Regions from separate parts of the Streptomyces sp. NPDC004542 genome, predicted to be linked through region 2. Evidence: riboswitches for the same ligand, from Rfam matches in the RefSeq annotation. Region 2 holds a riboswitch; each other region holds the start of a gene.
What was found. A riboswitch is a leader RNA that binds a small molecule or an ion and turns the genes downstream of it on or off. The one in region 2 is predicted to bind cobalamin.
Positions count from the first base shown of each region.

Region 1 (9,447 bases), on a different contig from region 2:
TGGAGATTCCGGCCGACGCCACGGCCGGCTTCGATGCGGCCTTCGACGATGCGTTCAACGACCCGGACGTGGTGCTCGTGCACGTCAGGGCGCTGGAATACGGATGCTTCCACTTCGAGGTGCGACGACTGTCCGCTGAGGAGCAGTAGCCGCAGTAGCCGCGGAGCTGCCTGAAGGATCGATTTCGAGGGACCGGCTGCCCGTGGGGGACGAGGGGGCCCAAGGTTCGGTTGTGACGCCGGGCTTGGGCTCCCTCGCCGCCGCCGTCGGCCAGGCGCAGGTGGGCCGTGCGGCCGCCGAGGGGTGGTGTCCGGGCGTACGCGCGCACCCCCGCCGACGTGGGCGGGGGTGCGCGCGTGTGCTGGACCGGAAGGGCTCAGTACCAGCCGTTGGCCTGCCAGAACTTCCAGGCGGCGGCGGGGCTGCCGTAGCGGGACTTCATGTAGTCCAGGCCCCACTTGATCTGGGTGGCGGGGTTGGTCTTCCAGTCGGCGCCGGCCGAGGCCATCTTCGAGGCCGGCAGGGCCTGGACCAGGCCGTAGGCGCCGGAGGAGGAGTTGGTCGCGGCCACGTTCCAGCCGCTCTCCCGCTTCACGATGTTGTTGAACGCGTCGTACTGCGCGGCGTCCGGGATCATCTTGTGCGCGATCGACTGGGCCTGGGCGGGTGCGACGGTGGTCGCGGCGTGGGCCGGGGCCGAGGTCAGGACCAGGCCGGCGGTGGCGGCGGCCACGGTGGCGGCGGTGAGGGCCTTCTTCGGGGAAGCGATGCGACGGATGAAGGAGACGGACACGGAGAACCTCTTCGCGACGGGGACAGGGAGCGCCGGACGCGTTCCGGAACCACGCGGTGCGGGGCTGTGCGGTGCGTACGTCGGCGCCGCGACCCGTGGGGTGCGTCGGCGCCTGGCGACCGCTCCAGAGAAACAGGCCCGAAACGTGTCCGCAATGCCCCCCTTTACTAGTTGCGGCCGGATCCAGGAGGTAAGTCCGAGGTGTGAGCTGGGTCGCACGGCGCAGGTCGGGAGGGGTGCGGCTGCGGACATATCGGGCACATGTCGCTACGGTGTGGCGTCGTAGGTGACCTGCGTCATGTGGGGTGCTTCACGATCGGGCCGACGCACGGTGGGCGAGGGGTCGCCGAGCGTCACCGGGAGGACGTGTCGAAGGTGACCGCGGTCTCGAACGCGGCCCGGCGCGTGGCCCGGCGCAGTGCCCTGAGGACCGCCGGGCCGAGCGTCAGGGTCAGTACGACCGTGCACACCGCCCGGCCCAGGTCCCAGCCGAGGGAGGTGGCCAGGCAGTACGCGAGGAAGCGGGCCAGGTTCGCGGGGACGGCGGCGTGCGGGTCGAAGGCGATGCCGGAGGCCAGCGCGCTCATGAAGGGCCAGCCCGCCAGGTTCATCACCGTGCCGTAGGCGAACGCGGCCAGGCAGCCGTAGGCGGCCAGCAGCGCGAGTTCGGCCCGGCCGCGCAGCCGGTCCGGGCCCGGCAGCAGGCCCGCGCCCATCGTGAACCACCCCATGGCGAGCATCTGGAACGGCATCCAGGGGCCCACCCCGCCGGTGAGCAGGGCGGACGCGAACATGGTGACCGAGCCGAGGACGAAGCCGAAGCCCGGGCCGAGGACACGCCCGCTGAGCACCATGAGGAAGAACATCGGCTCGACGCCCGCGGTGCCCGCGCCGATCGGCCGCAGCGCGGCGCCGGTCGCGGCCAGCACCCCCAGCATGGCCACGGCCTTCGGCCCGAGACCGGACTCGGAGATCGTCGCGGCGACGACGGCGACGAGCAGCCCGAGCAGCCCGGCGAAGAGCCAGGGGGCGTCCTGCGCGTGCGCGCCGAGCTGCGAGGTGGGCGGGGCGAGGAAGGGCCAGCCGAAGGCGACCACGCCGACCGCGCCGACCAGGACGAGGGCGGCCGTGGAGCGGGGGCCGAGGAGGACGGGACGGGGGCGGCGGGTCATGCGAGCGCCTCCCGGACCTGGGCGACCGTGAGCCAGCGCTGCGGGGCGAGGATCTTGGTGACCTGGGGGGCGAAGGACGGGGAGGAGACGACGATGTCGGCCGTCGGGCCGTCGGCGATCACCTCGCCGTCGGCGAGCAGCACGACCCGGTGGGCGATCTCGGCCGCCAGTTCCACGTCGTGCGTGGCCAGCACGATCGCGTGCCCCTCGGCCGCGAGGCCGCGCAACACCGCGACCAGGCGGGCCTTCGCCGCGTAGTCCAGGCCCCGGGTCGGCTCGTCCAGCAGGAGCAGCGGCGGACGGGCGGCCAGCACGACGGCCAGGGCGAGCGCCAGTCTCTGCCCCTCGGAGAGATCGCGCGGATGCGTGTCGTCGCCGATGCCCGGCAGCAGCCGGGACACCAGTGCCCGGCAGGTGCCCGGCGCGGCCCCCGCGTCCCGGTCGGCCGCCGCGCACTCCGCGCCGACCGTGTCGGCGTACAGCAGGTCCCGCGGTTCCTGCGGCACCAGACCGGCCCGGCGCACCAGCTCGCGCGGCGGGGTGCGGTGCGGGACGGCTCCGCCGACGTGCACCGACCCGGCGGACGGGGTGACGAGGCCCACCAGCGCGGACAGGAGGGTGGACTTCCCGGCGCCGTTGCGGCCCATGAGGGCGACCGTCTCGCCGGGGGCGACCGTGAGGTCCACGTGCCGCAGCGCTTCGACGCCGCCCCGGCGGACGGCCAGGGAGCGGACCTCGGCTGCCGTGGGAGGCGCCGCGGCCCGCTCGGGGGCGCGCCGGAACAGGTGCCTGCGGGCAGCGGGCGGCGGGGGAGCGGGGGCCGTGGCGGGCGGCGGCGCGTCGGGGGGCGGCTGCGTGTCGGGGGCCGGCTGCGTGTCGGTGGGCGCGTCCCGCCCGGCCAGCCGGTCCCGGAGTCCGCCCGCCCGGCGGCGCGCGTCCCGTACCGTCAGCGGCAGCGGGGACCAGCCCGCCAGCCGGCCCAGGTCGACCACCGGCGGGTACACCGGGGAGACGGCCATCACCTCGGCCGGGGTGCCGAGGACCGGGGCGGCGCCGGGTGCGGGCAGGAGCACGACCCGGTCGGCGTACTGGACGACGCGCTCCAGCCGGTGCTCGGCCAGCAGGACCGTCGTCCCGAGGTCGTGCACGAGCCGCTGGAGGACGGCGAGGACCTCCTCCGCGGCGGCCGGGTCGAGCGCCGAGGTCGGCTCGTCGAGGACGAGGACCCTGGGGTGCGGGGTGAGGACGGAGCCGATGGCGACCCGCTGCCGCTGGCCGCCGGAGAGGCCCGCGAGGGGCCGGTCCCGCAGACCGGCCAGGCCGAGCAGGTCGAGGGTCTCCTCGACGCGCCGCCGCATCACCTCCGGTGCGAGGCCCAAGGACTCCATCCCGTAGGCGAGTTCGTCCTCCACGGTGTCCGTCACGAAGTGCGCGAGCGGGTCCTGGCCCACCGTGCCCACCACGTCGGCGAGTTCACGCGGCTTGTGGGTACGGGTGTCCCGGCCGGCGACCGTCACCCGGCCGCGCAGGGTGCCGCCGGTGAAGTGCGGCACCAGCCCGCCGACCGCGCCCAGCACGGTGGACTTGCCCACGCCCGACGGGCCCGCGAGCAGCACGAGTTCACCCTCGGGCACCTCGAAGTCCACACCGCGGACGGTCGGTTCGGCCGCCCCGTCGTACGTCACGGAGACGTCCTCGAAACGGATCACGGCGACTCCTTGGGGTCCGGGTCCCCGGGGGCCGCGGGGACGACGAAGGCGGGGAGCAGGGCGAGGAGTACGGCGGCCGCCGGCCAGAGCGGAAGCCGGGGCGCGCTCAGCGGTACGACCCCGGGGTGCAGGGCGTCGGGGTCGTGCACGGCGGCGAGGGCCAGCAGGGCGGCGACCGCCGCGCCGGACCCGGCGACCAGCCAGGCGCGCGCGTCCCAGGCGTCCGGGCGGTAGCGGGTGCGCAGGGTACGGCGGCCCCCGAGGCGCAGGCCCACGAGGGCCGCGGCGACCGAGGCCAGGAGGACCGGCAGCCCGTACGTGCCGCCTTCGGCGGTGAGCAGGCCGTACGTGCCCGCGCAGATGCCGAGCAGGCCGCCCAGGGTGAGGGCGGCGGTCGTACGGCGGATCCGGGCGGGGACGTCGGCGCTGCGGCCGTAACCGCGGGCGTCCATCGCGGCGGCGAGCGCGACGGACCGCTCCAACGCGCCCTCCAGTACCGGCAGTCCGACCTGGAGCAGGCCGCGCAGGCCCCGGTCCGGGCGGCCGCGCAGCCGGCGGGCGGCCCGCAGCCGTCCGACGTCGGCGATCAGGTGCGGCGCGAAGGTGAGGGCGACGACCACGGCCACCCCCGCCTCGTACAGCGCGCCGGGCAGGGACTTGAGCAGCCGGGCCGGGTTGGCGAGGGCGTTCGCCGCGCCGACGCAGACCAGCAGCGTGGCCAGCTTCAGGCCGTCGTACACCGCGAACAGCACTCCCTCGGCGGTCACTTCGCCGCCCAGACGGATGCCCTGCGCCCAGTGGGGCAGCGGGACCTCGGGGAGGCTGACGAGCACGTGCGTGCCGGGGATCGGGGAGCCGAGCACCACCGCGAAGACGAGGCGGATGAGCAGGACGGCGAGGGCGAGCCGGGCGAAGGCACCGTAGGAACGGGCCCAGGGGGCGGTGCCGCGGTGGGTGGCCACGACGTAGGCCGAGGCCGCCACCAGCAGGGCGAGGAGCAGGGGGTTGGTGGTGCGGGTGGCCGCGGTGCCCAGGCCGAGGGACCACAGCCACCAGGCGCCGGGGTGCAGCGCGGGGACGTTACGCGCGGCCACGGCGCCGAGCCCGCCATATCGCCGCCGTACCCAGGAGCACGACCGCGCCCACGCCCACCGGCAGGCCCACCGAAGGACCGTGCGCCGGCTCGCTCCGGTCCGGCTTCCCGTCCGTCCCGGCGTCCGGCTTCCCGGCCGCCACCTGCTCCCCGCACCCCTTGCGCGGATACCCGGCGATCGCACACAGCAGCGCGTTGGCGTCGTAGCGGAGCGGGCCGGCCGCGGCGGCCAGCGCGTCCGCCGTCGTCCCGTCGGCCGGGACCGCCGCGCAGGCCGTCCGGCGGGCGGGCGGTGTCTCGCCGGCCGGGGCGTCCGCGGCCGTGCCGAAGTCGAGGACGAGGGCCACCCGCTTCCGGCCCGCCTGAGCGGGCGTCCGGGCGCAGATCGCGTCGAAGTCCGCGGTGCCGCGCGGACGCGTGGCGTCGGCGGAGTCCTCGCTCACCGCGAACCGGAAGCCCTGGACGTCGCCGTCGGCGGGACGCGCCGTCGACGGGCCCTGGGTGGCGTACGTCCAGTGGCCGCCGGTGTGCTCCCAGAAGGACCAGTAGCGGTAGCCGGCGGCCTCGGCCTGCCCGGCCGCCGCCACGCACAGGAACACGGCCAGGAGCAGTGCCCCGGCACGGCGGACGGCGGTCACGGCTGCTGCCTCCGGCGGCGGCCGCTGAGCAGGAAGCCGATGCCGATGCCCGCGACGAGGCCGGTGCCGACGATCCACCACAGGCTCGTCCCCGAGTCGTGCCCGGCCGGCTCGGTCTCGCCGCCGGTGGCCCGGGCCGTCGCCGTCCGCGGCGCGGGTCCGGTCGCGCCGAGGGCCCGCACCAGGTCCGTACCGCCGAAGTGACGCGGGTCGGCGCCCATCGCGTGCGCGGTGAGGATCAGTTGGGCGTAGGCGGCGGGGCCGCTCTGCTTCGCCCACCGCGCGGCGTTCTTCTCCAGCCAGGCGTACGGCTTGTGCGCCTGCTTCGTCCAGCCCCGCGCGGCCAGGGCGACGACCGCGTCGGCGGTGTTGCCGTAGTCGGGCTGGTCCTTGGCGCCGGGGAGGGCGGAGGTGAGGTGGCCGCTGTCGTGCATCTCGTCCGCCAGGTAGGCGGCGCCGTTGCCGGCGATCTCCCGCGGGGTGAGCGGCTTGTCCGAGTCGGCGCAGGCGTAGCCCTCCTCCGGGGCCTTCGCGGCCGTCGTCACGAAGCCCTTGCCGAGCGCGCCCAGCACCCCGGCCGCCGTCGCGTCCGCGTTGGCCGCCAGTCCGCCCTTCTTGTCCGGCTGGTAGGCGAGGGCGCCGCCGCCGTCCTCGTCGCAGGGGATGGACCACGTGGCGAGCAGGTCGGCCGGGGTCCTGGTCCCGGTGCGCAGGTGGAGGGGGTCCTCGCCGGCCGCCGCGAGCGCGCCGACGACGACGGAGGTGGAGTTGGTGTCGCTGGGCGAGCCCGGCGTGTACCCCCAGCCGCCGTCCTTGTTCTGCGCCTTCTTCAGCCAGACGGCCGCCTTGTGGACCTCGCCGTCGTGCTCGCCGAGCGCCTTCAGGGCCTGCACGGCGGCGGCCGTGCTGTTGGTGTCGGCCTGGGCCTTGGTCTTCTCGCACGACGTGGCGGGATCCGGGCGGTAGGCGGGGAAGCCGCCGTCGGCGCACTGCTGCCCGGCCAGCCAGTCGACGGCCTCGGCGGCGGGCCGGACACCGACCGTGCGCTGGGCGAGCAGCGCGAGGGACTGCCGCCACACCCCGTCGTACTTCGGGTCCGTGCCGCCGTACAGCCCGGACGGGAGCGCCGTCGACGGGGAGGGCGACGGGGACGCGGCCGTGGCGGGCGCGGCCGCGGCTATGACGCCGACGGCGGCGAGAGCCGCGGCGCCGCGGCGGACGTTCCGGCGGACGTTCATGGTCGGGTACTGCCTCTCCCTGCGGGGGAGCGCGGGCAGCACGGGAGGACCCCGGGCGGCTCGGCTCCGTAGACCTCGACGGTGCCGTGCGCGGCGGGCCGCCGCGCGCGTGAGCCGGTCAACGTCCCGTGCGGGGTGGTCCGGCTCACCGTCGAAGGACGGCTCACGGTTGCGGGTCAGCGCCGGAATTGCACCGGCTTCCCCCCGTACGGGTGATGACGACCCGGTCACTCTACCCGGCGGTATCCGGGGGCTGAGAGGCGGCTGTGGGCCGGGGCGCGGGCGGGTGGCCGGGCGGGACGGCTGTGCGGTGGCCGGGGTCCCGTCCGCGGCGCGGACGGAGAGACCGATGAGGGGCCGGTGAAGAGACCGTTCGGGAGACTGCCGTGTTCCGGCCGGACGGCCGGGGCGTACGGGGGCGGCGAGAGCCTCGCCGGTTCGCGGGGGGCGGGACGACCGGATTACACGGCCGCGTAGGCCACCGGCTCGCCCTCCGCCACCGCCTCCGCCCGCCCCAGCTTCACCAGTCTCCGCAGATGGGCCTCCGCCTCCGACACCGCGATGGTCCGCGAACCGTACGGGATCTGCTCCCAGGGCCGGTTCCACTCCATCCGCTCGGCCAGCTGCCAGGGGGTGAGGGGCTCGGCGAGGAGGGAGAGCAGGCCGGTGAGGCGGGCCTCGTGGTGGGCGAGCAGGTCCCGGACCCGGGACGGGGCGTCGGTGAAGGCGTGCTGGTGGGCCGGCAGGATCTCGGCGGGGTCGAGTGCGCCGATCCGCTCCAGCGAGGCCAGGTAGTCGCCGAGGGGATCGGTGACCTCCCCCACGCTCGGCTTCGCTCGCGCGGGGGCGCCCCCATCGTCGTCGGGGTCCTCGTACAGCCCGATGTGCGGGGTGATCCCGGGGAGCAGGTGGTCGCCGGAGAAGAGGCGGCCGTGGCCGGGCAGCCGGGCCGGATGGGCCTCCTCCAGGTGCAGGCAGACGTGGCCCGGGGTGTGGCCCGGCGTCCACAGGGCGCGCAGGCGGCGGCCGGGGAGGTCGAGGAGTTCGCCGGGGACGATCTCGCGGTCGGGGAGGGCGGGGGAGAGGCCGGGCACGGCACGGCGGCGGCCGCCGCGCAGGGGGGCCACGTGCTCCTCGGGCGCTCCGGCGGCGGTGAGCTTGGCGGCCATATAGGTGTACCAGCGCCCGGGGTCGGTCCGCCGGGCCCGGCGGACGATCGCCGCGTCGGCCGCGTGCATCGCGAGCCACGCGCCGGAGGCCTCCCGCACCCGCCCGGACAGCCCGTGGTGGTCGGGGTGGTGGTGGGTGATGACCACACCGTGGATCTCGGTGACCGCGGTGCCGAGGGCCGCCAGCCCCGCCACCAGGGTGTCCCAGGACGCCGGGTCGTCCCAGCCGGTGTCGATCAGCACCGGGCCCCGGTCGGTGTCGACCACGTACACCAGCGTGTGACCCAGCGGGTTGTCCGGGATCGGGACCGCTATGGACCGTACGCCGCCGCCGTGCTCGAACGTCTTCGCCATCCGTCCTCCGCCCGTCCCGCCCCGGCCGTCTCCCGCGACCGCTGCCCACTATAACTAGAACTCGTTTCACCAGAGGGGGCCCGTCACCGATGGGGAGCACCTGGAATGCGGGGCGTGACCACCGCTCCTACGTTGGTTCGGGGTGGCCGTCTTCGCGAACTGATTCCCGGGCTGCCGACCGGGTCTGGCCTAGTTCGACCAGAACTGATATCAGTTTCTGAAACGGCGTCAGATTTGGTAGCGCGGGAGGCAGTCGGCCATGACCGAGCTCGTGGAACACGGACAGCTGTTCATCGGCGGGGAGTTGACCGACCCTCTGGGCAAGGACGTCATCGAGGTCGTCTCCCCGCACACCGAGGAGGTCATCGGACGGGTGCCGCACGCCTCGCGCGCGGACGTGGACCGGGCCGTCGCCGTGGCGCGCCGCGCCTTCGACGAAGGGCCCTGGCCGCGTACGCCGCTCGGGGAGCGGATCGAGGTCGTCGGCCGCATCAAGGACGCGATCGCCGCCCGCCACGAGGAGATCGCCCGCGTCATCTCCGCCGAGAACGGCTCACCGTACTCCTGGAGCGTCCTCGCGCAGGCCCTCGGCGCGATGATGGTGTGGGACGCGGCGATCAGGGTCGCGCGGGACTTCACGTACGAGGAGACCCGCGACGGGGTCCTCGGGAAGCTCCTCGTCCGCCGCGAGCCGGTCGGCGTCGTCGCGGCCGTCGTCCCCTGGAACGTCCCCCAGTTCGTCGCCGCCGCCAAGCTCGCGCCCGCGCTGCTCACCGGCTGCACGGTGGTGCTCAAGCCGTCGCCCGAGTCGCCGCTGGACGCCTACCTCCTCGGCGAGATCGCCAAGGAGGCCGGGCTGCCGGACGGCGTGCTGTCCATCCTCCCGGCCGACCGCGAGGTCAGCGAGTACCTGGTCGGGCACCCCGGCATCGACAAGGTCTCCTTCACCGGCTCGGTCGCGGCCGGCAGGCGCGTGATGGAGGTCGCCGCCCGCAACCTCACGCGGGTGACGCTGGAACTGGGCGGCAAGTCGGCGGCGGTCGTCCTGCCCGACGCGGACGTGGCGGCCTCGGTCGCGGGTATCGTCCCGGCGGCCTGGATGAACAACGGCCAGGCCTGCGTCGCCCAGTCCCGCATCCTCGTGCCCCGCTCCCGCTACGACGAGTTCGCCGACGCCTTCGCCCGGGCGGCGGCCGCGCTCACGGTCGGCGACCCGCTCGACCCGGCCACCCAGGTGGGCCCGCTGGTGGCCGAACGGCAGCAGCGCAGGAACCTCGACTA
Region 1 covers NZ_JBEXLP010000099.1:12,485-21,931, reverse strand. The annotation lists gene ABZX30_RS32795 (DUF1203 domain-containing protein) at 1-149, shown strand, start outside; gene ABZX30_RS32790 (transglycosylase SLT domain-containing protein) at 377-793, opposite strand; gene ABZX30_RS32785 (ECF transporter S component) at 1,147-1,965, opposite strand; gene ABZX30_RS32780 (ATP-binding cassette domain-containing protein) at 1,962-3,674, opposite strand; gene ABZX30_RS32775 (CbiQ family ECF transporter T component) at 3,671-4,768, opposite strand; gene ABZX30_RS32770 (SCO2322 family protein) at 4,755-5,405, opposite strand; gene ABZX30_RS32765 (prenyltransferase/squalene oxidase repeat-containing protein) at 5,402-6,643, opposite strand; cobalamin riboswitch at 6,756-6,892, opposite strand; gene ABZX30_RS32760 (MBL fold metallo-hydrolase) at 7,105-8,166, opposite strand; gene ABZX30_RS32755 (aldehyde dehydrogenase) at 8,426-9,447, shown strand, end outside.
Region 1: linked by a shared signal. The riboswitch ahead of ABZX30_RS32765 (prenyltransferase/squalene oxidase repeat-containing protein) and the one ahead of ABZX30_RS18365 (cobalamin biosynthesis protein) in region 2 are both predicted to bind cobalamin.

Region 2 (9,447 bases):
ACCGTTGGCGATCCGCTGCTCGTTCTCGCGCATCTTGCGCAGCAGTACGTCGAGACCGCGCGCGGAGAGGATGCGGTCGCGGGCGAGGACGTCGAGGTCGCCGGTGCGGGGGTCCTGGGGCAGGTAGCCGACCTCACCCGAGCGGGCGATGGTACCGGCGGCCGGGATGCCCTCGCCGGCGAGGCACTTGGTCAGGGTGGTCTTCCCGGCGCCGTTGCGGCCGACCAGGCCGATGCGGTCGCCCTTGGTGACGCGGAAGGTGGCGTTCTCGAGCAGGATGCGGGCACCGGCGCGCAGCTCGATACCGGAGGCGGAGATCACGGACAGACTCCAGGGCGGAGGTAGGTGGCGGATGGGCGGCTGAGGACGTTCCCGCCGTCTAATGCGCGAGGAGAATGGCCATGGGCCAAGTCTAACGGGGCGGGGCAAGCGCTTTTTCTGCGCACGGATGTTCGAACCGTTGGCCGGGGCGGTACGGCCCGGCTCGCCGGCGGCGACGACCTGCGCGTTCCGGGGACCCCGCACGGTCCCGGGCGACGAGCGGGATCCGCCGTGAGGTACGGCACGTCCCGGTCGCGGGGCGTACCTCGCCGCGCGGGGAGCCGGGAGGCCGGTACCGCGCCGACGCCCGCCGGCGTCCGTGACGAACCGGCGTGCCGGCGTGCCGGATCACGATCGCGATCACTTGTCCGCGCGCGGACGTACGGCGTCCGGGTGAGCGCCGTCCGCGCGGCTCTCCGGTCGTACGCCTTCACGGGCGCCCTCCCCCGTGATCGCCACCGGCTCCCGCTCCGGCTGCCGCGCTCCCGGGGTGTGGCGGCGGGCGGTGTCAGACTGAACGACGAGGCGGGGACGACGGACGGACGGAGGGAGTGGTGGGCATGGCCGGCTCGGACGGTGTGCGGCCGAGCGTCTATCCGACGCTGCTGTACACGGACGCGAAGGCGGCGATCAAACAGCTCACGGAGGCCTTCGGCTTCACCGAACTGTCGTTGTACGAGGGTGCGGACGGCACGGTCCTGCACGCCGAGCTGGTGCACGGCAACGGCGGGGTGATGCTCGGCTCCAAGGGCCGGGACGGCGTCTTCGCGGAGGCGATGGGAGAGGCGGGCCCTACGGGGGTGTACGTCGTGGTGGACGACGTCGACGCCCACCACCGACGCGCCGTGGACCACGACGCGGAGATCCTGGTGCCCCCGACCGACCAGCCGTACGGCTCGCGGGACTACATGGCCCGGGACGTCGAGGGCAACATCTGGAGTTTCGGGACGTACGCCCCGGACATCGGGGCCTGACGGCCGTCCGGGCCGGCGCTACCCCCCGGTGTGCACCTGGAAGGCGGCCCGGCGCACGGCCTTGGCCAGGGCCGGGTCGGGGTGGGCGGCGGCGAGGGCGACCAGGACCTGCACGGTGCGCGGGTGACCGACCGCGCGGACCTCGTCCAGCAGCTGGGGCACGGTGGGCTGGACCGCGGACTCCAGGTGGCGTACGAGCAGCGGCGCCTCGCCGTGGTCGGCGACGGCGGCGGCGGTGTCCACCCACAGCCAGGTCGCCTCCTGACGGGTGAGGACCTCGTGGGCGTCCTCCGGGTCGGCCCCGTCGTGCTCGGCGAGCCACAGCAGGGCGTACGGCCTGAGCGTCGGCTCGTCGACGACGGCGCGCACGTCCGCCTCGGCGGGCGCGCCGACGACGCGCAGCGCCTCGAAGGCGAGTCCGCGCAGCAGGGCGTCCTCGCCGCGGGCGGCGTCGATGAGCTCGGTGACGGCGCCGCCGACGGGCCGGGCGGCGAGCCAGGCGCGGTATTCGGCGCGGGCCGCGTTGGGGCGCAGCTGGGCGCAGCCGCGCAGCATGTCCTCGGCGCCCTGCTCGATGTTCCCGGCGGGGCTCTGCGCGGCCACGCAGATCTGCTCCAGCTTGACCCACACCGCCCAGCTGCCCAGCGGGGTGAGGGTGGCCTGGCCGTCGCCGTAGGTGAGGGCGCCGACACAGGCGAGGGCGTGCAGGGCCCAGTCGAGCAGCGGCGCGAGGTCGGGCACCGGTTCCGCGGCCGGGGTGCCGGCGGCGGGCACGGCGCTGGTGGGGGCCTCGGGGTCGGGCTCGTAGGAGATCTCGCAGCGCTCGGTGCGCAGCTCGGTGACGCGCTGCTGGAGCAGGTCGAGGAGCTGCTCGACCGGGACGGGCCCGGCGGACAACTGCAGGAAGGAGAGCACCTGGGGCATGGCCGAGACGACCTCGGCGACGGCGGCGGGCTCGTGGTCCGGGGGCTCGGGGTGGGCGAGCGACCAGGCGTCGAAGAGGGCGACCCAGCCGCGCAGGACGGCGCTGTCGTCCCGGTCCCAGGCGCGCAGCCGCCAGCCGGGGCGCGCGCTGTCGCCGTGGACCTCGACGAGCCCGGCGAGGCGGGCGGTGTCCCAGTCGGCGCGGACCTGAGCGGCGGTCAGGCCCAGATCGCCGGCGGCGCGTTTCGCGGTCGTCTCCGAGAGGGTGGCCTTGCCGTCGGCGGTCGCGTCGTCGCCGCCTGGGCCGAGGGCGGCGTCGGCCCAGTGGGCCACGCGGGCCGCGTCGGCCAGGCGGGATCTGGCCATTCGGGCCAGCTCGGCGGGGGCGGGTGTGCCCTCCGGCGGGCGGGGTGCGGGGCGGCGCGAGCGCCGCTGGTTCATCGCTCGGGGGGCGGCGGCCAGGGGTCGCGGTCGGACGAGTCGAAGCCTGGAGTCGCGCGGGATACGGGACGTCACGGGTGCAGTCTTCCGGTTGACGGTCCGAAAACCCAAACGGAATGTCACGGCGGGCGACGGGGTGGGCCAACGGACGCGTGCTGACAGGCGGCGGGAGGGGTGTTCAGGCCAGTGGTACGGCCTTGAACGGAACGGCTGGAACCGGGGCGTCCGACCCCGTGGAGGGCGTTCACATCAGCGGCGTCAGGAACCGCCGTACCGTCTCCTCGTACTCCTCGGGGCCGGCGTTCCACATGGCGCCGTGCGGGGCGTCCGGCACGGTGTGCAGGACGACCCGGTCGGTGCGCCGGGCCGCGAGGCGGCGGGAGAACTCCCAGGGGGCCACCACGTCGTCCGGTCCGTGGATCAGCAGGGTGGGTACGCTCAGCCGCGCCGGGTCGGCGGTCACCGCGAGGCGGTCGGCGGCCAGGCCGGCGCGGCCCTGTGCGGCCCGCACGGCGAGCGGCAGCAGGAGGTCGGGCGTGCCGCGGGCCGCGGCGAGGGCGCGCAGCGTGGCCTCCCAGTCGAGCACCGGCGAGTCCAGCACGAGCCCGGAGACGTGCTCGCGCAGGGTGGAGCGCGCGGCGGCGCGCAGGACCATGGCGGCGCCGGTGGACCAGCCGTAGAGGACGACGCGCCGGGCGCCGTAGCGGACGGCGTAGCGGATGGCCGCGTCGACGTCGCGCCACTCGGTCTCGCCCAGGTGGTTCAGACCGTCCGGGGGGCGGGGGGCGCCGAGGTCGCCGCGGTAGGCGAGGGCGAGCACGGAGAACCGCAGGTCGTGCAGGAATCCCATGATGTTCATGGGGTGTTCGCGGGTGGTGCCGAGGCCGTGCACCGCGATCACCCAGGTGTCCCTGGCGCCGGGCACGAACCAGGCGGGCAGGGCGCCGAGTTCGCCCGGTACGTCGATGTCGGCGTGGTCGAGCCCGAGGGCGGCGCCCGGGTTGCCGACGTACAGGTTGGGGGTCAGCCAGACCTGGTCGCCGGGTTCGAGCGTGCCGTGGGTGACGCGTTCCAGACGGCGTACGACGGTGTCGGCGGAGGGCGCGGCGGCCTCGAGGACGGGGCCGACGACGGCGTGCGAGCCGTCGCCGGCCAGGCCGTAGGTGCCGGGGCGCAGGGAGGCCAGGGCGCGGGTGAGGGTGAGCCGGCCGGCGGCCATGGCGTGCACGGTGAGCCGGGGCTCGGTGGGCAGCGGTCTGCCGGGGGCCGCCTTGAGCGCGGCGTCGCTGGCCATCCGGCCGGCGGCCACACCGGCCGCGCCGGCCGCCAGGACCGCGGTGACGACCGAGGCCGCCGCTGTGACGGTGCGCACGGATCCAGTGTCCCGGTGGGCCGTCGTGGCGGCCAGCGGGAGCAGGTGTCGGGGTGACATGTCCTCGCGGGTTCCAGCGAGAGGCCACTTTCAATCCCCCGGACGGATCCGCGCCGGCGGGATTCCTGCCCGCGGTCGCCTCCGTCGGCCGCCCTCAGCTCCGCCGGCCGTACCCCCGCAGCTTCTCCCCGGCCGCCGCCAGTTGCCGCGGGGTCAGCAGGGACGGCGTCAGGCCGGGCACCGAGGACGCCGTCAGCCACAGGCGGCACATCCATTCCAGCTGGGCGGTACGGTCGTAGGCCTGGTCGAGGGTGGCGCCGTGGGTGATCGTGCCGTGGTTCTGCAGGAGGCAGCCGGAGCGGTCGGCGAGGGCGCGGAGCATGTTCTCGGCCAACTCCTCGGTGCCGTAGGTCGCGTAGCGGGCGACGCGGACCGGGCCGCCGAGGGCGGCGGACATGTAGTGGACCGCCGGGAGCTCGGCGACGAGGGTCGAGACGGCCGTGGCGTGCACGGCGTGGGTGTGGACGACGGCGGCGGCGTCGGTGGTGCGGTACACGGCGAGGTGCATGGGCAGTTCGCTGGTCGGGACCAGGGTGCCGAGCACCTGCCGTCCGGTGAGGTCGACGCCGGTCACGTCGTGCGGCGTCAGCCGGTCGTACGGGACGCCCGACGGAGTGACCAGCACGGTGTCGCCGACGCGCACCGACACGTTGCCGGAGGTGCCGACGACGAGTCCGTCGGCCACGGTCCGGCGGGCCGTCGCGACCAGCGCCTCCCAGGCCCGTGACTCCTGCTCACGTACACCCCTGCCCTCTTCAGCCATGGCCGTGATCCTGCCAGGGATGTGCTGACGCGGTGTCACGACGGCGGGATCCAGGTCGAAATCGACCCCCTCCGAAAGGGTGCATAAGGCTACAAATACATCTTTTTCTCGCGTTGACTGGGGATCATCCATCAGCAGATGGTCTTCCCACCCTCTGCACGGTTTGTCGTGCACGCCGCCATTCCGGGGGAATCATGCGCCTGTCCCGTGTACGCACCCGTCTGCTCGTGGCGGCCGCGGCGGCACTCACCGTGGGAGCGGCGGCACCTGTCGGCGGCCCGGCCACGGCGGACCTCCTGAGGGGACACGACGTCTCGTCCCACCAGAAGACCGTCGACTGGCCGGACGTGAAGGCCAGGGGCGCCCGGTTCGTGTACATCAAGGCGACCGAATCCACCGATTACCGCAATCCCTACTTCGCCCAGCAGTACGACGGCTCGCGCGGGGCCGGCCTGATCCGCGGGGCGTACCACTTCGCGCGGCCGGACGAATCGTCGGGAACCGCCCAGGCCGCGTACTTCGCGCGGCACGGCGGCGGCTGGTCCGCCGACGGCCGGACGCTGCCGCCCGCGCTGGACATCGAATACAACCCGTACGACAGTGGGCGCCAATGCTACGGCCTGAGCCAGACGAAGATGGTCGACTGGATCCAGGCCTTCAGCGACGAGATGCTGCGGGAGACCGGCCGCCGCCCGGTGATCTACACCACCACCCACTGGTGGAACGACTGCACCGGCCGCAGCACCGCCTTCGCCGATCACGCCCTGTGGCTCGCCCACCACTCCGGCGACCCGGGCGACCTGCCGGCCGGATGGTCGTCCTGGACCTTCTGGCAGTACGACAACAGCGGCAGCCTGCCGGGGGACCAGAACCTCTTCAACGGCTCAGCGGACGAGCTGAGGTCGTTCGCCGGGGACGACCGACGGCTGACCGTTCCGACACCCTGATGCCCTTCTCAGTTCACCTTCCGTTCACTCAGGTTGCCTACGTTCATCCAGCCAATGACGTCGAAAGATTGCCTGGGTAAATGGAAAGCTTCTCGCTGATCCTCGCGATTGTGGTCGTAACCGCACTCGCGTTCGATTTCACGAACGGTTTCCACGACACCGCCAACGCGATGGCCACCACCATCTCGACCGGTGCCCTCAAGCCCAAGGTCGCGGTGGCCATGTCCGCCGTGCTCAACCTGGTGGGCGCTTTCCTCTCCGTGGAGGTCGCCAACACGATCTCCAAGGGTCTCGTCGACGAGAACGGCATACGTCCCGAGGTCATCTTCGCCGCCCTGGTCGGCGCGATCCTCTGGAACCTGCTGACCTGGCTGGTGGGGCTGCCCTCCAGCTCCTCGCACGCCCTCATGGGCGGCCTGATCGGCGCCACCGTCGCCTCCGCGGGCTTCGGCGCGGTCCACGGTGACGTCCTCGTCACCAAGGTCCTGCTCCCGGCGGTCGCCGCGCCGGTCGTCGCGGGGCTGGCGGCGATGCTCGCCACCCGGTTCTCCTACGGCATCGGCAAGAACGCCGAGGGCGAGGCCACCCGCAAGGGCTACCGCGCCGGCCAGATCGCCTCGGCCGGCCTGGTCTCCCTCGCCCACGGCACCAACGACGCGCAGAAGACGATGGGCATCATCACCCTCGCGCTGATCGCCGGCGGCTCCATCGCCCCCGGCTCCAACCCTCCCACCTGGGTGATCCTCTCCGCCGGTCTGGCCATCGCGCTCGGCACCTACATCGGCGGCTGGCGCATCATCCGCACCATGGGCAAGGGCCTGACCGAGCTGGAGCCGCAGCAGGGCTTCGCGGCCCAGACGAGCGCCGCGACCGCCATTCTCGCCTCCTCCCACCTGGGCTTCTCCCTCTCCACCACCCATGTCGTCTCCGGCTCCGTGATGGGCGCGGGCCTGGGCCGCAAGGGCGGCGTGGTCCGCTGGTCCACGGCGACCCGGATGCTCGTCGCCTGGGCGCTGACCCTCCCGGCCGCCGCGCTGGTCGGCGCGCTCGCCGAGACGGTCACCGGCCTCGGCGACTGGGGCACCGCGCTGGTGGCGGTCTTCCTCGTGGCCTCCAGCGCCGCGATCTGGAAGATGTCCCGCCGCGAGGTGGTCGACGCCACCAACGTCAACGACACCGAGGAACCGGCCGGCGTGGTCACCACCGCGATCGCCGCCGTGACGCCGCCCCCGGCGGGCACCGTGGCCGAGGACCTCACGGCCACGATCCCCTCCCCCGCGACACCCCTCGCCGTCCCCACCGTCGACCCGGCGACCCCGCCGGCCGCCGCCGTCTGATCCCGGGCACCCGGTAACCAAGGAAGCAGCTCTGCTATGAAGATCGACTGGGCAGCCCTCGGCTCCGTCTTCGGCGTCAGCCTCGCAGTCACCGTCGGCCTGGTGGCCCTCTTCACCCTGGGCATCCAGGGCCTGTCGCGACGCGAGCGCGCCGCCGCGCAGGGCGACTCGGCGGCGCTGGCCGTCGCCGGCGCGTACGTCTGCTTCGCGGCATGCGCGGCGGCGGTGGCCTACGGCATCTACCTGATCACGAACAAGGCCTGACCGAGGCCGCACAGGCTCCTCCCCGAACCCTCGGGGAGGAGCCTTTCGCATGCCGCCCCACCGTCGCCCGCACTCCGGTGTGGGCCTCAGCACACTCTCCCCCCGCAGGTCAACAGCAAGTTGACGGCCCTTCCGGGGCCGTGGTGGACTTCCGGGGCCATGTACGGCGGCAAGGGAGGAAGCCGGTGTGAATCCGGCGCGGTCCCGCCACTGTCACCGGGGTAGGTAGCCCCGGGAGCCAGGAACTCCCACCGCCGGTCTCGTCGAACCAGGGCGCGGACACCCTGAGTGAGGACATATCGCCATGTTGGCCTGCCGTTCGAGATACAGCCCGAGGTCGCTGCCCGCCGCCACGGCCGGCTGAGCCGGTGCGTGCCGATCGCGTCTTCGCGTACGGCGCCACCGCCGGCCTCCTCGGCGACCGGCTGCTCGGTGATCCCCGCCGCGGGCACCCGGTGGCCGCGTTCGGGCGGGCCGCCGCCGCCGTGGAGCGGGCGCTGTGGCGGGACCACCGGGGGTGGGGCGCACTGCACACCGTGGTGTGCGTGGGCGGTGCCGCCGGTCTGGGAGCCATCGCCGCCGCGGCCGTCCGTCCCTCCCGCGCCGCTTCCGTCGCGCTGACCGCCGCTGCCACCTGGGCCGTCGTGGGCGGGACCTCCCTCGCGCGGGAGGCCCGCGGCATCGGGCGCGCCCTGCGGGCCGGGGACGTCGAGGGTGCCCGGGCGCGGCTGCCGCACCTGTGCGGACGGGACCCGCAGGCGCTCGACGCCGACGGGATCGCCCGGGCCGTCGTGGAGTCCGTGGCCGAGAACACCTCCGACGCGGTGGTCGGCGCCCTGGTGTGGGGGGCCGTGGCCGGGGTGCCCGGACTGCTGGGCTTCCGGGCCGTCAACACCCTCGACGCCATGGTCGGGCACAAGTCACCCCGGTACCGGCGGTACGGATGGGCCTCGGCCCGGCTCGACGACCTCGCGGGCTGGCCGGGGGCGCGGCTGACCGCCGCCCTGGCCGCCGTGGCCGGAGACGACCGCCATGGGGCCGTCCGGGCCTGGCGTGCCGACGCGGCCGGGCATCCGAGCCCCAACGCCGGGCCGGTGGAGGCCTCGTTCGCCGGGGCGCTCGGCGTGCGGCTCGGCGGGACGCTCTCCTACGGGGGGCGGGTGGAGCACCGGCCCGTGCTGAACCAGCGGGGACGCGCCGTCGCCGTACCCGACATCGAGCGGGCCGTACGGCTCTCGCGGCGCGTCGGCCTGCTCGCGCTCGGCTTCACCGTCGCCGCGCGCGTCATCGTGAAGGGACGTGGGAAATGAGCGGGGGTCTCCTCGTCGCCGGCACCACCTCCGACGCCGGCAAGAGCGTCGTCACGGCCGGGATCTGCCGGTGGCTGGTGCGGCAGGGGGTCAAGGTCGCGCCGTTCAAGGCGCAGAACATGTCCCTCAACTCGTTCGTGACGCGGCAGGGCGCGGAGATCGGGCGGGCACAGGCCATGCAGGCCCAGGCCTGCCGCGTCGAGCCGACCGCGCTGATGAATCCCGTGCTGCTCAAGCCCGGTGGGGAGCAGAGCAGTCAGGTCGTGCTGCTGGGCAGGCCGGTGGGCGAGCTGAGCGCGCGGGGATACCACGGCGGGCGGCAACAGCGGTTGCTGGGCACCGTCCTGGACTGTCTCGCCGAGCTGCGGGGCACGTATGACGCGGTGATCTGTGAGGGGGCCGGTTCGCCCGCCGAGATCAATCTGCGGCGGACCGACATCGTGAACATGGGGATCGCGCGCCCTGCCCGGCTGCCGGTGCTCATCGTCGGCGACATCGACCGCGGCGGCGTCTTCGCCTCCTTCTTCGGGACCGTCGCGCTGCTCTCGCGCGAGGACCAGGAACTCGTCGCCGGGTTCCTCGTCAACAAGTTCCGCGGTGACGTCTCCCTGCTGGAACCCGGCCTCGACATGCTGCACGGGCTCACCGGGCGGCGGACGTACGGGGTGCTGCCCTTCCGGCACGGGCTCGGCATCGACGAGGAGGACGGACTGCGGGTCTCGCTGCGCGGGACC
Region 2 covers NZ_JBEXLP010000030.1:20,215-29,661, reverse strand. The annotation lists gene ABZX30_RS18405 (ABC-F family ATP-binding cassette domain-containing protein) at 1-321, opposite strand, end outside; gene ABZX30_RS18400 (VOC family protein) at 882-1,295, shown strand; gene ABZX30_RS18395 (hypothetical protein) at 1,314-2,660, opposite strand; gene ABZX30_RS18390 (alpha/beta fold hydrolase) at 2,905-4,032, opposite strand; gene ABZX30_RS18385 (class II aldolase/adducin family protein) at 4,187-4,855, opposite strand; gene ABZX30_RS18380 (lysozyme) at 5,050-5,802, shown strand; gene ABZX30_RS18375 (inorganic phosphate transporter) at 5,883-7,139, shown strand; gene ABZX30_RS18370 (hypothetical protein) at 7,176-7,403, shown strand; cobalamin riboswitch at 7,531-7,671, shown strand; gene ABZX30_RS18365 (cobalamin biosynthesis protein) at 7,772-8,713, shown strand; gene ABZX30_RS18360 (cobyric acid synthase) at 8,710-9,447, shown strand, end outside.

Region 3 (9,447 bases), on a different contig from region 2:
ACTTCCACTACGTCGTCTTCGGCACCGTCGTGTTCGCGATGTTCGCCGGATTCCACTTCTGGTGGCCGAAGTTCACCGGCAAGATGCTGGACGAGCGGCTCGGCAAGATCACCTTCTGGACGCTGTTCGTCGGCTTCCACACCACGTTCCTGGTCCAGCACTGGCTGGGCGCCGAGGGAATGCCCCGCCGGTACGCGGACTACCTGGCAGTCGACGGTTTCACCGCCCTGAACACGGTGTCGACGATCGGTTCGTTCGTGCTCGGCCTGTCGATGCTGCCGTTCCTGTACAACGTGTGGAAGACGGCCAGGTACGGCGAGCCGGTCGGCGTCGACGACCCGTGGGGCTACGGGCGTTCGCTGGAGTGGGCGACGTCCTGCCCGCCGCCGCGGCACAACTTCGTCACCCTGCCGCGGATCCGCAGCGAGTCCCCGGCCTTCGACCTGCACCACCCCGACATCGCGATGCGGGAACAGGAGGCCGACACAGTCCGGGCCGTGACCGACCGGGGTCAGGGGTGAGCGGTCCGCCGCGGCCCGGAGCGGACGAGGACCTGGGCAACGAGGTCGAGGGGTACCTGCTGTGGCAGGCCAGGATCGCGGAAGCGGAGCAGCGGGCGCGGGAGTTCACCCGCCCCCTGGACTGGCTGACGACGGCACAGCGCGAGGACGTCGAGCGACGGTACGTCGCCGACAGCCTGCACCGCGCCCGGGCGGACCTCGAGCGGGTGGCGGCCCGGTGCGTGTCGCTGCGCGCCGAGTACGAGCGCCGCTACCAGGAGTTGCGGCGGCGCTGCGTGGCCACGGTGCTCGCCGTGTGCGCCGGCTTCACCACCGTGGCCACGCTGCTGTTCATCCTCTGACCCGGCCGGTGCCCGCCGGTACGGGCGGGGGCGCGCTCAGGCGACGGGCGGCCGGACGCCCGGGCGCAGCGTGAAGACCTGGTCGAGGCCGACCATGGTGAGGACGCGCAGGAGGGTGGGCGGGACGCCGGCCAGCACGACGTCGGCGTCGGCGGCCTGGGCGTGCTGGCGTGCGGCGAGCAGCGCCGTGATGCCGGTGGAGTCGCAGAACTCCAGGCCGGACAGTTCGAGGGCGAGACACTGGCCGGGCTCCAGGGCGAGGTGCTCGACCTGTCGGCGCAGGGCCTCGGCCTGGGCGTAGTCGAGTTCGCCTGCCACGTGCAGGACGGGTCCGGCGGCGGTGGCGCCGTGGGTGATGCGCAGCGGGGTCATCTTGGGTGATTCGGTGTAGGGCGGGTGTGGGACCGGGGGGCGGGGACGCCGAGGGCCAGCAGGGCGGTGTCGTCGTTGACGCCGTCGCCGAAGCCCTCCAGCAGCCGGGTGAGCGCGGTGATCAGCGCCTGGGGAGCGGCGGGCGCGTGGTCGGCGGCGAAGGCGAGCAGGGTGTCCTCGCCGTAGAAGCTGTCGCGGGTGGGGCCGGTACGGGCCTCGGTGAGACCGTCGGTGTAGAGCAGGAGGGTGTCGCCGGGGGCCAGGGTGGTCGTGGTCGTGGTGATCCGGACCGTGGGCAGCACGCCGACGAGCAGGCCCCCCGGGGTGGGCAGGTAGTGGGCCTGGCCGTCGGCGCGCAGGAGCAGCGCCGGCGGGTGGCCGCCGGAACCGAGCCGGACCGTCATGCCACCGTCGGTGCCGGGTTCGAGGATGCCGAAGATGCAGGTGCAGTAACGGGGGTCGCCACCGGCCGTGTACCGCTCGTGCAGGACGGTGTTCAGCGTGGTCAGCGCGGCGTCGGGCTCGGGGTCGTGGTGGGCGGCGGCGCGCAGCGTGTAGCGGGTCAGCGAGGTGAGGGCAGCGGCTTGGGGGCCTTTGCCGCACACGTCGCCGAGGAAGAAGGCCCAGCGGTCGCCGTCGATGGGGAACAGGTCGTAGAAGTCGCCGCCGAGCTGGTCGGGGGAGGCCGTGTGGTAGGAGACGGCCGTCTCCAGCCCGGGCAGGGCCGGCAGGGTGTCGGGCAGGAGGGACTTCTGGAGTACGGCGAGGGCGTCGGCCAGTCGGGCCCGGTCGGCGTCGGCCTGTCTGCGGGCCTGCTCCGCCTCCGCACGTGCCCGTTCAGCGTCGGCACGGACGCGTTCGGCCTCGACGCGGGCGCGGTCGGCCTCCTGGCGGCGGCGCAGCAGTTCCTCCTCGTAGGCGCGCCGGTCGGAGGCGTCGAAGACGGTGGTGCGGATCAGCAGGGGTTCGCCCTCGCTCCCGTGCTTGACGACCGAGGAGACCAGCACGGGCAGTCGGCCGCCCTGGGCCGTCCTCATCTCCAGGGCGATGCCGCGCAGCTCACGCTGCATGTGCAGCAGCGGCGCGAAGTGCGTCTCGTGGTACATCTTGCCGCCGACGCTCAGCAGGTCCACGAAGCGCCGGCGTCCCACCACGGCCGTGCGTTCCATGCCGAGCCAGTTCAGCAGTGTGTCGTTGATCTTGGCGATGGTGCCGTCCATGAGGGTGGACAGGTAGCCGCAGGGTGCCGACTCGTACAGTTCTTCGACGCTGTCCTCCAGCAGTGCGGTGAAGGCCGCGTAGGTGGCTGCCTCGTCGCCGGTGCCGGGGCGCTCGGGCACGCCGTCCGTGCGGCACATCACGTCCGGGTCTCCAGGAATTCGAGGATCGCCCGGGTGGTGGCGTCCGGTGCGCTGAGCTGGGGGCAGTGCCCGGTGGCGTCGAGGGTGACCAGACGGGAGGACGGGACGGCGGCGTGCACGTAGGCGCCGACCTCGCGGGGCGCGATGACGTCCTGGGCGCATTCCAGGACCAGGGTAGGCACGCTCACGTCCTTCAGTTCGTCGCGACTGTCCGACAGGAACGTGGTGCGGGCGAAGACACGGGCGATGTCGGGGTCGGTGGCGCAGAAGCTGTTGGTCAGCTCCTGTCCCAGCTCCGGCCGCTCCGGATTGCCCATGATCACCGGGGCCATGACGGAGGACCAGCCCAGGTAGTTGGACTCCAGGGATGCCAGCAGCTCGTCGATGTCCTGCGCGCTGAAGCCACCGCGGTAGCCGTCGTCGTCGATGTAGCACGGCGACGGCGCCACCATCACCAGAGCCCCGATCCGCTCCGGCACCGCTCGCGCCGCCAGCACCCCGATCATGGCGCTGACCGAATGGCCCACGAACACCGCCCGCTGAAGGTCCAGCGCCTCGCACACCTCGGCCACGTCCTGGGCATAGCCGTCGAGCGAGGAGTACCGCTCCTGGCTCCAGGCCGACAGGTCCGAACGCCCGGAGCCCACGTAGTCGAACAGCACCACCCGGTATCGGTCGGTCAGGGCCGGCGCGACCAACCGCCACATGTTCTGGTCGCAGCCGAACCCGTGCGCCAGCACCACCACGGGCGCACCGGCCGGCCCGGCGACCGTCACGTTGTTTCTCAGGCGGATGTCCATGCCGCCCATCCTCGCACCCGCCCGACGCCGCTCAGGAAGGGGGCGACGGCCGCGCCGGCATCCCGGGCGGTGACGGGGCCTTGTCCGGGCCCGCGCTCGGCAGCCGTCCTGGGATGCCGTCGGTGCTATGTTCGCGGCCGGGGCCAGGCGATCCGCCTCCGACGCCGACCGCAGGAGGAACAGCCACGTGACCAGCCGTATGACCTTCGTCTCGCCCGCGACGAGCCCGTCGCTGCGGCAGGCCCGTTTCTACGACGGCGACTCGGTCGACGCGATGGGGGCGGCGTCCGCCCGCTCCGCCGCCGGATGTCTGCGCTCGCCCGCCCGGGTGACCGCCTCGCCGAGTGCGCGCTGCCGGGAGACGGCCCGGGCGCTGGGTCTCGAGGTCGTGGAGACGCCGGAACTGCGGGGTCTGGACGTGGGCCGCTGGCGAGGCCGCACGCTTGAGGAGGTGGCGGCCGCCGAGCCGGAGGCAGTGGGCCACTGGCTCGCCGACCCCGGCTGGGCGGCACACGGCGGCGAGTCGGTGCGGGACGTGTGCGTGCGGGTCGGGCGCTGGCTGGACGCCGCGCAGGACACGGACGGCCGTACGCTCGCCGTGGTCGAGCCGGAGGTCGTGCGGGCAGCGGTCGTTCACGCCCTGGGGCTGCCGGGATCCGCCTTCTGGCGGCTGGACGTGCCGCCGCTGGCGGCCACGGAACTCAGCGGACGGGCCGGCAGGTGGAACCTGCGGCTCGGGCAGCCGCTGGCGGTGCCGGTCACCGCCTGACGCGAGAGGGCCCCCGGACGGTTCCGGAGGCCCTCTTGTGCCGGGACCGTTCAGTTCGAGACGGGTACCGTCCGCCCTGACGGGGCTTTCGCGGGCTTGGGATTGAGCTGCCGCTCGGCCAACTCACCGAAGAGCAGCCCGAATCCGCCCCACAGGACAGCCTGGACGGCCAGCGCCGACAGCCGGAACCGCCACAGCAGCGTGGCCGGGAAGTCCTTGGGCACCTCGTTGACGACCGGCAGGAACGCGTACGCCAGCCCGAGGACGACGATGAACACGGCCACCGCGGCCACCGTCGCCCACCAGGTGCCCAGCCCGGGCGTCAGGCGCCGGCCCAGGATGGTGGCGGCGATCGCGAGCAGGACGCTGAGCAGCATCATCAGGAAGTACAGGGTGGTCCGCTTGCCGATGGTGTCGGGGTCGCCGACCGACGGCGGATTGGCCGGGTACTTCAGGAACGGCACGACGTACACGGCGAGCAGCGCGCACACGGACAGCAGCAGTGCCGTCGCCCGCGGCGAGAAGCGGCCCACACGGCCGAGCGCGAAGCAGTACGCCAGCGCTGCGATGCCGCCGAAGGCGACCCCGTAGACGAGGACGCCGGTGGCGAGGCCGGCGGTGGACTGAAGGGAGCGGGAGACGACTTCCGCCTCGTGCTCGTGGGAGTGGGTGTCCTCGAAGCCGATCGCCTTGTCGACGTTCGGCTCCCCCAGGAGGTAGGCGACGAGCAGCGCGAGCACGCCGGCGGCCAGGCCGGCGAGCATGCCCCGCACGAGGAGATTTCTTACCGTTGCGGAATTCATGGGCGGGCGGCGTCCCCCGCGTCAGTGGCAGGGGAAACCGAGCAGGTGGCGGGCGTCGTGCACCCATTCGTGGACGTCCGTGCCGCTGAACACGGAGGTGGCGCCCTGCTCGGCGCCGACGAAGTACAGCAGGACCATCATCAGGATGCCGAAGAAGACGGCCCAGGGTGCTATCGCCTTCAGCGGCAGCTTGGCGGGGATGGCGGGTGTGGTTGCTGTCGGCTGGGCGACGGTCTGCGCCATGGCAGAACCTCCTCCGGGAGTTCGCGTCCCATCTCGGTGGTGCACATGACGACGGCCACGGGTCTGACTTGCCCGACCCCCAGGAGGCGTCTGGCATACAGTGGCGCGACCGTGCCGGATTCCCACCGGCTTCCGTCTCGCCGTCGTCGATATCGGACAGACCGTACCGCGTGACGTCGGCCTGGCCAAGACCGCCCCCGCTCGGCGTGATCTTCCTCTCCAAGGGGGCGCCCGCCGACCGGCGTTCACTTCGTGGCGTCATACCGCTTCTCGTCGGGGCGGGCACCGTACGGCAGTTGACGCGGGCTCATCCGGGTCGCGGCCCAGCGTGTGCGTCCTGCCGCGACCATGGACCTCCAGGATCGGTTCCGCTTGAAGGGCGTCTCGAAGAGCTTCGCGAACAGCCAGGCCGACAGGAGCGAGGCGGGCAGTCCCAGCACCACGGTGAAACAGAACGTGGGCAGCGGGGCCGACACGTACTCCGGGGCGATCTTCCGGACGACGACCATGACGATCGGCAGATGAATGAGGTAGAGGCTGTACGAGATGTCGCCGAGACCGCGCACCGGTCGTGTGGCGAGGAGCCGCACCAGAACGGCGGGACGCCCGGTGGCGACCGCCGCGAGGAACATCGTCATGGCGGGTGCCACGGCGAGGTCCACCCAGAAGTAGTGATGTACGGTCCAGGCGGGCCCCTGGACAGCGATGAGCAGTACCACCGGCAGGGCGGACAAGGCGGCGAGCCGGTGCCAGGGCATGGCCCGGATCTCTTCTCGCGCGACGACGATTCCCGCGCCGGCCAGACCGGCGACGAACACGGGCGCGAGATGCGGGGTCAGCAAGTTGTCGCCTTCGGCCGGGGATGCGCCTGCCGCCACCAGCCCACGCAGGGACACCAGGAGTGTCACGCCCGCGACGAGGAGTACCGCCCCCAGCCGCCGCCGCAGAAGAAGCAGCAACGGGAAGAGCAGATAGAGCTCCGCCTCCACGGCGATCGACCAGAAAGCGCCGTTGGGCGTGGGAGCCGTGAAGACGTCCTGGAGCGCCAGACCGTAGACGAGGAGCGTTCTGCCGTTCGGCGGCCCGTGATGCGAGGCGGGCACCACGAAGTGACCGATCACCACGCTCAGTGCGAGTGCGGCCCAGTACGGCGGAAGGATGCGCCAGGCACGCCGTCGCAGAAACCGGGCGATTCCGCCCTGCCGCCAGCCGTGACGCGCTGGGGAGACGGCCAGCGAGAAGCCGGACAGTACGAGAAAGAAGACGACGGCGAGACGCCCGTACATCAGCCAGCCCAGCCAGGACGGCCCCGAGTTCTCGGGAAAGCCTGGAAAGGCCAGCAGCCAGCAGTGGAAGAGGAGCACGTACAGCGCGGCCACACCGCGGAGCCCGTCAAGACCCGGCACATGGCCGCCGCCTGCTCCGGCCGTTCCGGACGCCTGCCGTCGTATCGGGACGGCCACGGCGGACTCGCTGCTGACGGGGCGGGGCGATAAGGATGAGATCGTTCGGCCCTTTCTCTCGGCGCCATGTCGGAACAGGCAGCCCTCGATCGCGGTCCGGGGGGCACGGCGCCACCCACGGCGACTCATACGTCGCGCACAGCGAGGGGGTTCAATGCCGCACGAGCGCTGCCGCCGCGGGTTACGCGGGCATTCAGAGCCGCCGCCGGGCACGTCGGCGGGCGCGAGGCCCCTGCTGTCGCCGGGGTACACGCCGGGTGCGGCGGGGAGCTTGGCCTGGAGGAGGTCCATGACCGTGGAGTCGGTCAGCGTGGTGACGTCGCCGAGCCGGCGGTTCTCCGCGACGTCGCGCAGCAGGCGACGCATGATCTCGCCGGAGCGGTTCTTCGGCAGCTCCGCCACCGGCAGGCCGGGTTTATCAGCCTGGATTGTTCCCTCACGTGTGAGTGACCGAATCGGGTTCCGCCTCGTCCCAGCTCCCGCCGGAGGCCACCACGGGCGAGCGGGTCAGCCCGACGATGCCCGCCGCCATGAGGCCGACTCCCACGGCCTCGGGCACCATGCGCCAGCCCAGCGCGATGCTCTCCCCGAACAACAGGCCGCCCAGGGTGACGCTGATCAGGGCATCCCCCAGCGTCAGGGCCGGCTGGGAGGCCGCCAGCGTGCCGGCCCGCAGCGTCCACTGGAGCAGCAGCACGCTGAGCAGACCGGTGGTGGCGGCGGCGTAGGTGTGCCAGGTGGTGAGGACGGCGACGGGCCCTGCCGCGAAGCGCCCGGTCACCTCTTTGATCAGGGCGGCGGTCACCGCGAAGCAGGCGGCGGTCGCGACGCCGAGCGTGACCGCCTGCGCGGGGCCGCGCATACGGCGGGCGGCGAGCAGGAGGACGGCGACGCAGCACGCCGATCCGCCCCCCACCGCGAGCCAGCGCCAGTCGTCGGCCCGGTCATCGCCCGGGGACGGGGACGCGCTGAGCAGGAAGAGCGCCAGTCCGCCCGCGAGCATCACGAAGGCTCGCCAGGTACCGGCGTCGGGGCGGTGCCGGAACACCGCGGCGCCCACGAGCAGAGTGAACAGCAGTTCGGTGCAGAGCAGGGGCTGCACCACGGAGAGTTCCCCGGCGTCCAACGCGATCACCTGGAAGACGGCCGAGAACACCATGGCCGTCGCCCCGGCCCACCAGTACGGATGGCTCAGCAGTTCCGCCAGTCGGGCCACCGCGGCCTTGGCACCGCGGCCGGTGACGTCGTCCGGTTCGACGGCAGCCCTGCGCTGCAGGACGGCCGCCGCCGCGTTGGACAGCGCGGAGAGCAGAGCCATGACGACCGTGAGCACATTCATGCGCATGCCTGACGTTGACGAGATGTACGCGGTGATAAACCTACCCATACCGGCCGCGCACGACGGGTGGGTACCGGCGCCGCCCCTTTGCCCGCCGGTACTGCGGATTACCTGTTGCCCACTGCCCGGATGCGAGGTGACCATGCCGCGGACGTGCCCTGACCCGTACTCCTGCCTCGTCGCCGCGGTGCCGGTGCGGCGCCCGCCGTGAGCCGCCTGCTCCTGGTCGGCGCGAGCATGGGCTCCGGCCACGACGCGGTCGCCGCCGAGCTGGCCCGGCGGCTGCGCGGGGCCGGGCACGAGGCCGCGCACACGGACGTACTGGAGCTGCTGCCCGCCCGCATCGGCGCGGGGCTGCGCGGCTTCTACCGTACGACGGTCCGGCACGCCCCCCTGCTGTACGCGGGCATCTACGCCGCCTTCTTCCGCGCCGGCGCCGGACCGCGGCCGGGCAGCGCGCCGCTCACGGCGCTCGCCGAGGACCGGTTGCGGGCGGTGGTGGCGAGCGAGCGTGCCGACGCGGTCGTCGCGGTCTTCCACCTCGCCGCCCAGCTGACCGGCCGGATGCGGGCACTGGGACGGCTGACGGTACCCAGCGCGGTGGTCATCACGGACTTCGACGTCCACCGGCAATGGCTGCACCGGGGCAACGACCTCAACCTGTGCCTCACCCCGCGGCTCGCCCGGGACGTGCGGCGCGGCCTGGGACGGCCCGCCCTCGCCTGTGGCCCGTTGCTGCCGGACCGCTTCCGCCCGCACCCGGCCGGTGCGGCGGACTGGCGGCAGCGGCTCGCGGCCGGCGACGGGCGCCTGCCCGTGCTGCTGTCCTCGGGCGCGTGGGGCGTGGGGAGCCGGCTCGAGGCGACGGCCCGGCTGCTGGCCGGCGCGGGCTACCGGCCGGTCGTCCTGTGCGGGCGGAACACGCGTCTGCGCGGTCTGCTGTCGCGGGTGCCGGGGACGCTCGCCATGGGCTGGGTGGACGACATGCCGGGCCTGCTCGCGGCATGCGCGGCCCTGGTCGACAACGCCGCGGGGCAGACGGCGCTCGAAGCACTCGCCGTCGGTGTCCCCGTCGTCGGCTACCGTCCCATCCCCGGCCACGGTGCGGCGGGTGTACGCCGTATGGCGGCGCTCGGCCTGACCGAGTACGCCGCCGACCCGTGGCAGCTGGTGCAGTGCCTGGACCGCCGCACGGCGGGCGGCACGGCGCACGGCCGCCCGGTACCGGCCGCCCGCCGTCTCGTCCAGGGTGATGTCGTAGGCGCGCTGGAACGGCTCTGCGCCTGAGGAGCGGCCGACGGCCGGGCGGCGGTGCCCGGCGGCAGGGCGTGCCCGGCTCCTCGCTCAGTCCCGGCCCGCGACCCGGTGTTCGCCGAGCGGACCGACCCTCAGGCCCGCCGCCCGGCAGGCGCCCACCAGCCGGGGCAGCGCGGCC
Region 3 covers NZ_JBEXLP010000013.1:70,777-80,223, reverse strand. The annotation lists gene ctaD (cytochrome c oxidase subunit I) at 1-521, shown strand, start outside; gene ABZX30_RS10775 (cytochrome C oxidase subunit I) at 518-862, shown strand; gene ABZX30_RS10770 (STAS domain-containing protein) at 899-1,234, opposite strand; gene ABZX30_RS10765 (SpoIIE family protein phosphatase) at 1,231-2,592, opposite strand; gene ABZX30_RS10760 (alpha/beta hydrolase) at 2,592-3,395, opposite strand; gene ABZX30_RS10755 (histidine phosphatase family protein) at 3,583-4,164, shown strand; gene ABZX30_RS10750 (CbtA family protein) at 4,215-4,967, opposite strand; gene ABZX30_RS10745 (CbtB-domain containing protein) at 4,989-5,210, opposite strand; cobalamin riboswitch at 5,247-5,390, opposite strand; gene ABZX30_RS10740 (acyltransferase) at 5,456-6,802, opposite strand; gene ABZX30_RS10735 (DMT family transporter) at 7,110-8,012, opposite strand; gene ABZX30_RS10730 (galactosyldiacylglycerol synthase) at 8,250-9,299, shown strand; gene ABZX30_RS10725 (polysaccharide deacetylase family protein) at 9,357-9,447, opposite strand, start outside.
Region 3: linked by a shared signal. The riboswitch ahead of ABZX30_RS10745 (CbtB-domain containing protein) and the one ahead of ABZX30_RS18365 (cobalamin biosynthesis protein) in region 2 are both predicted to bind cobalamin.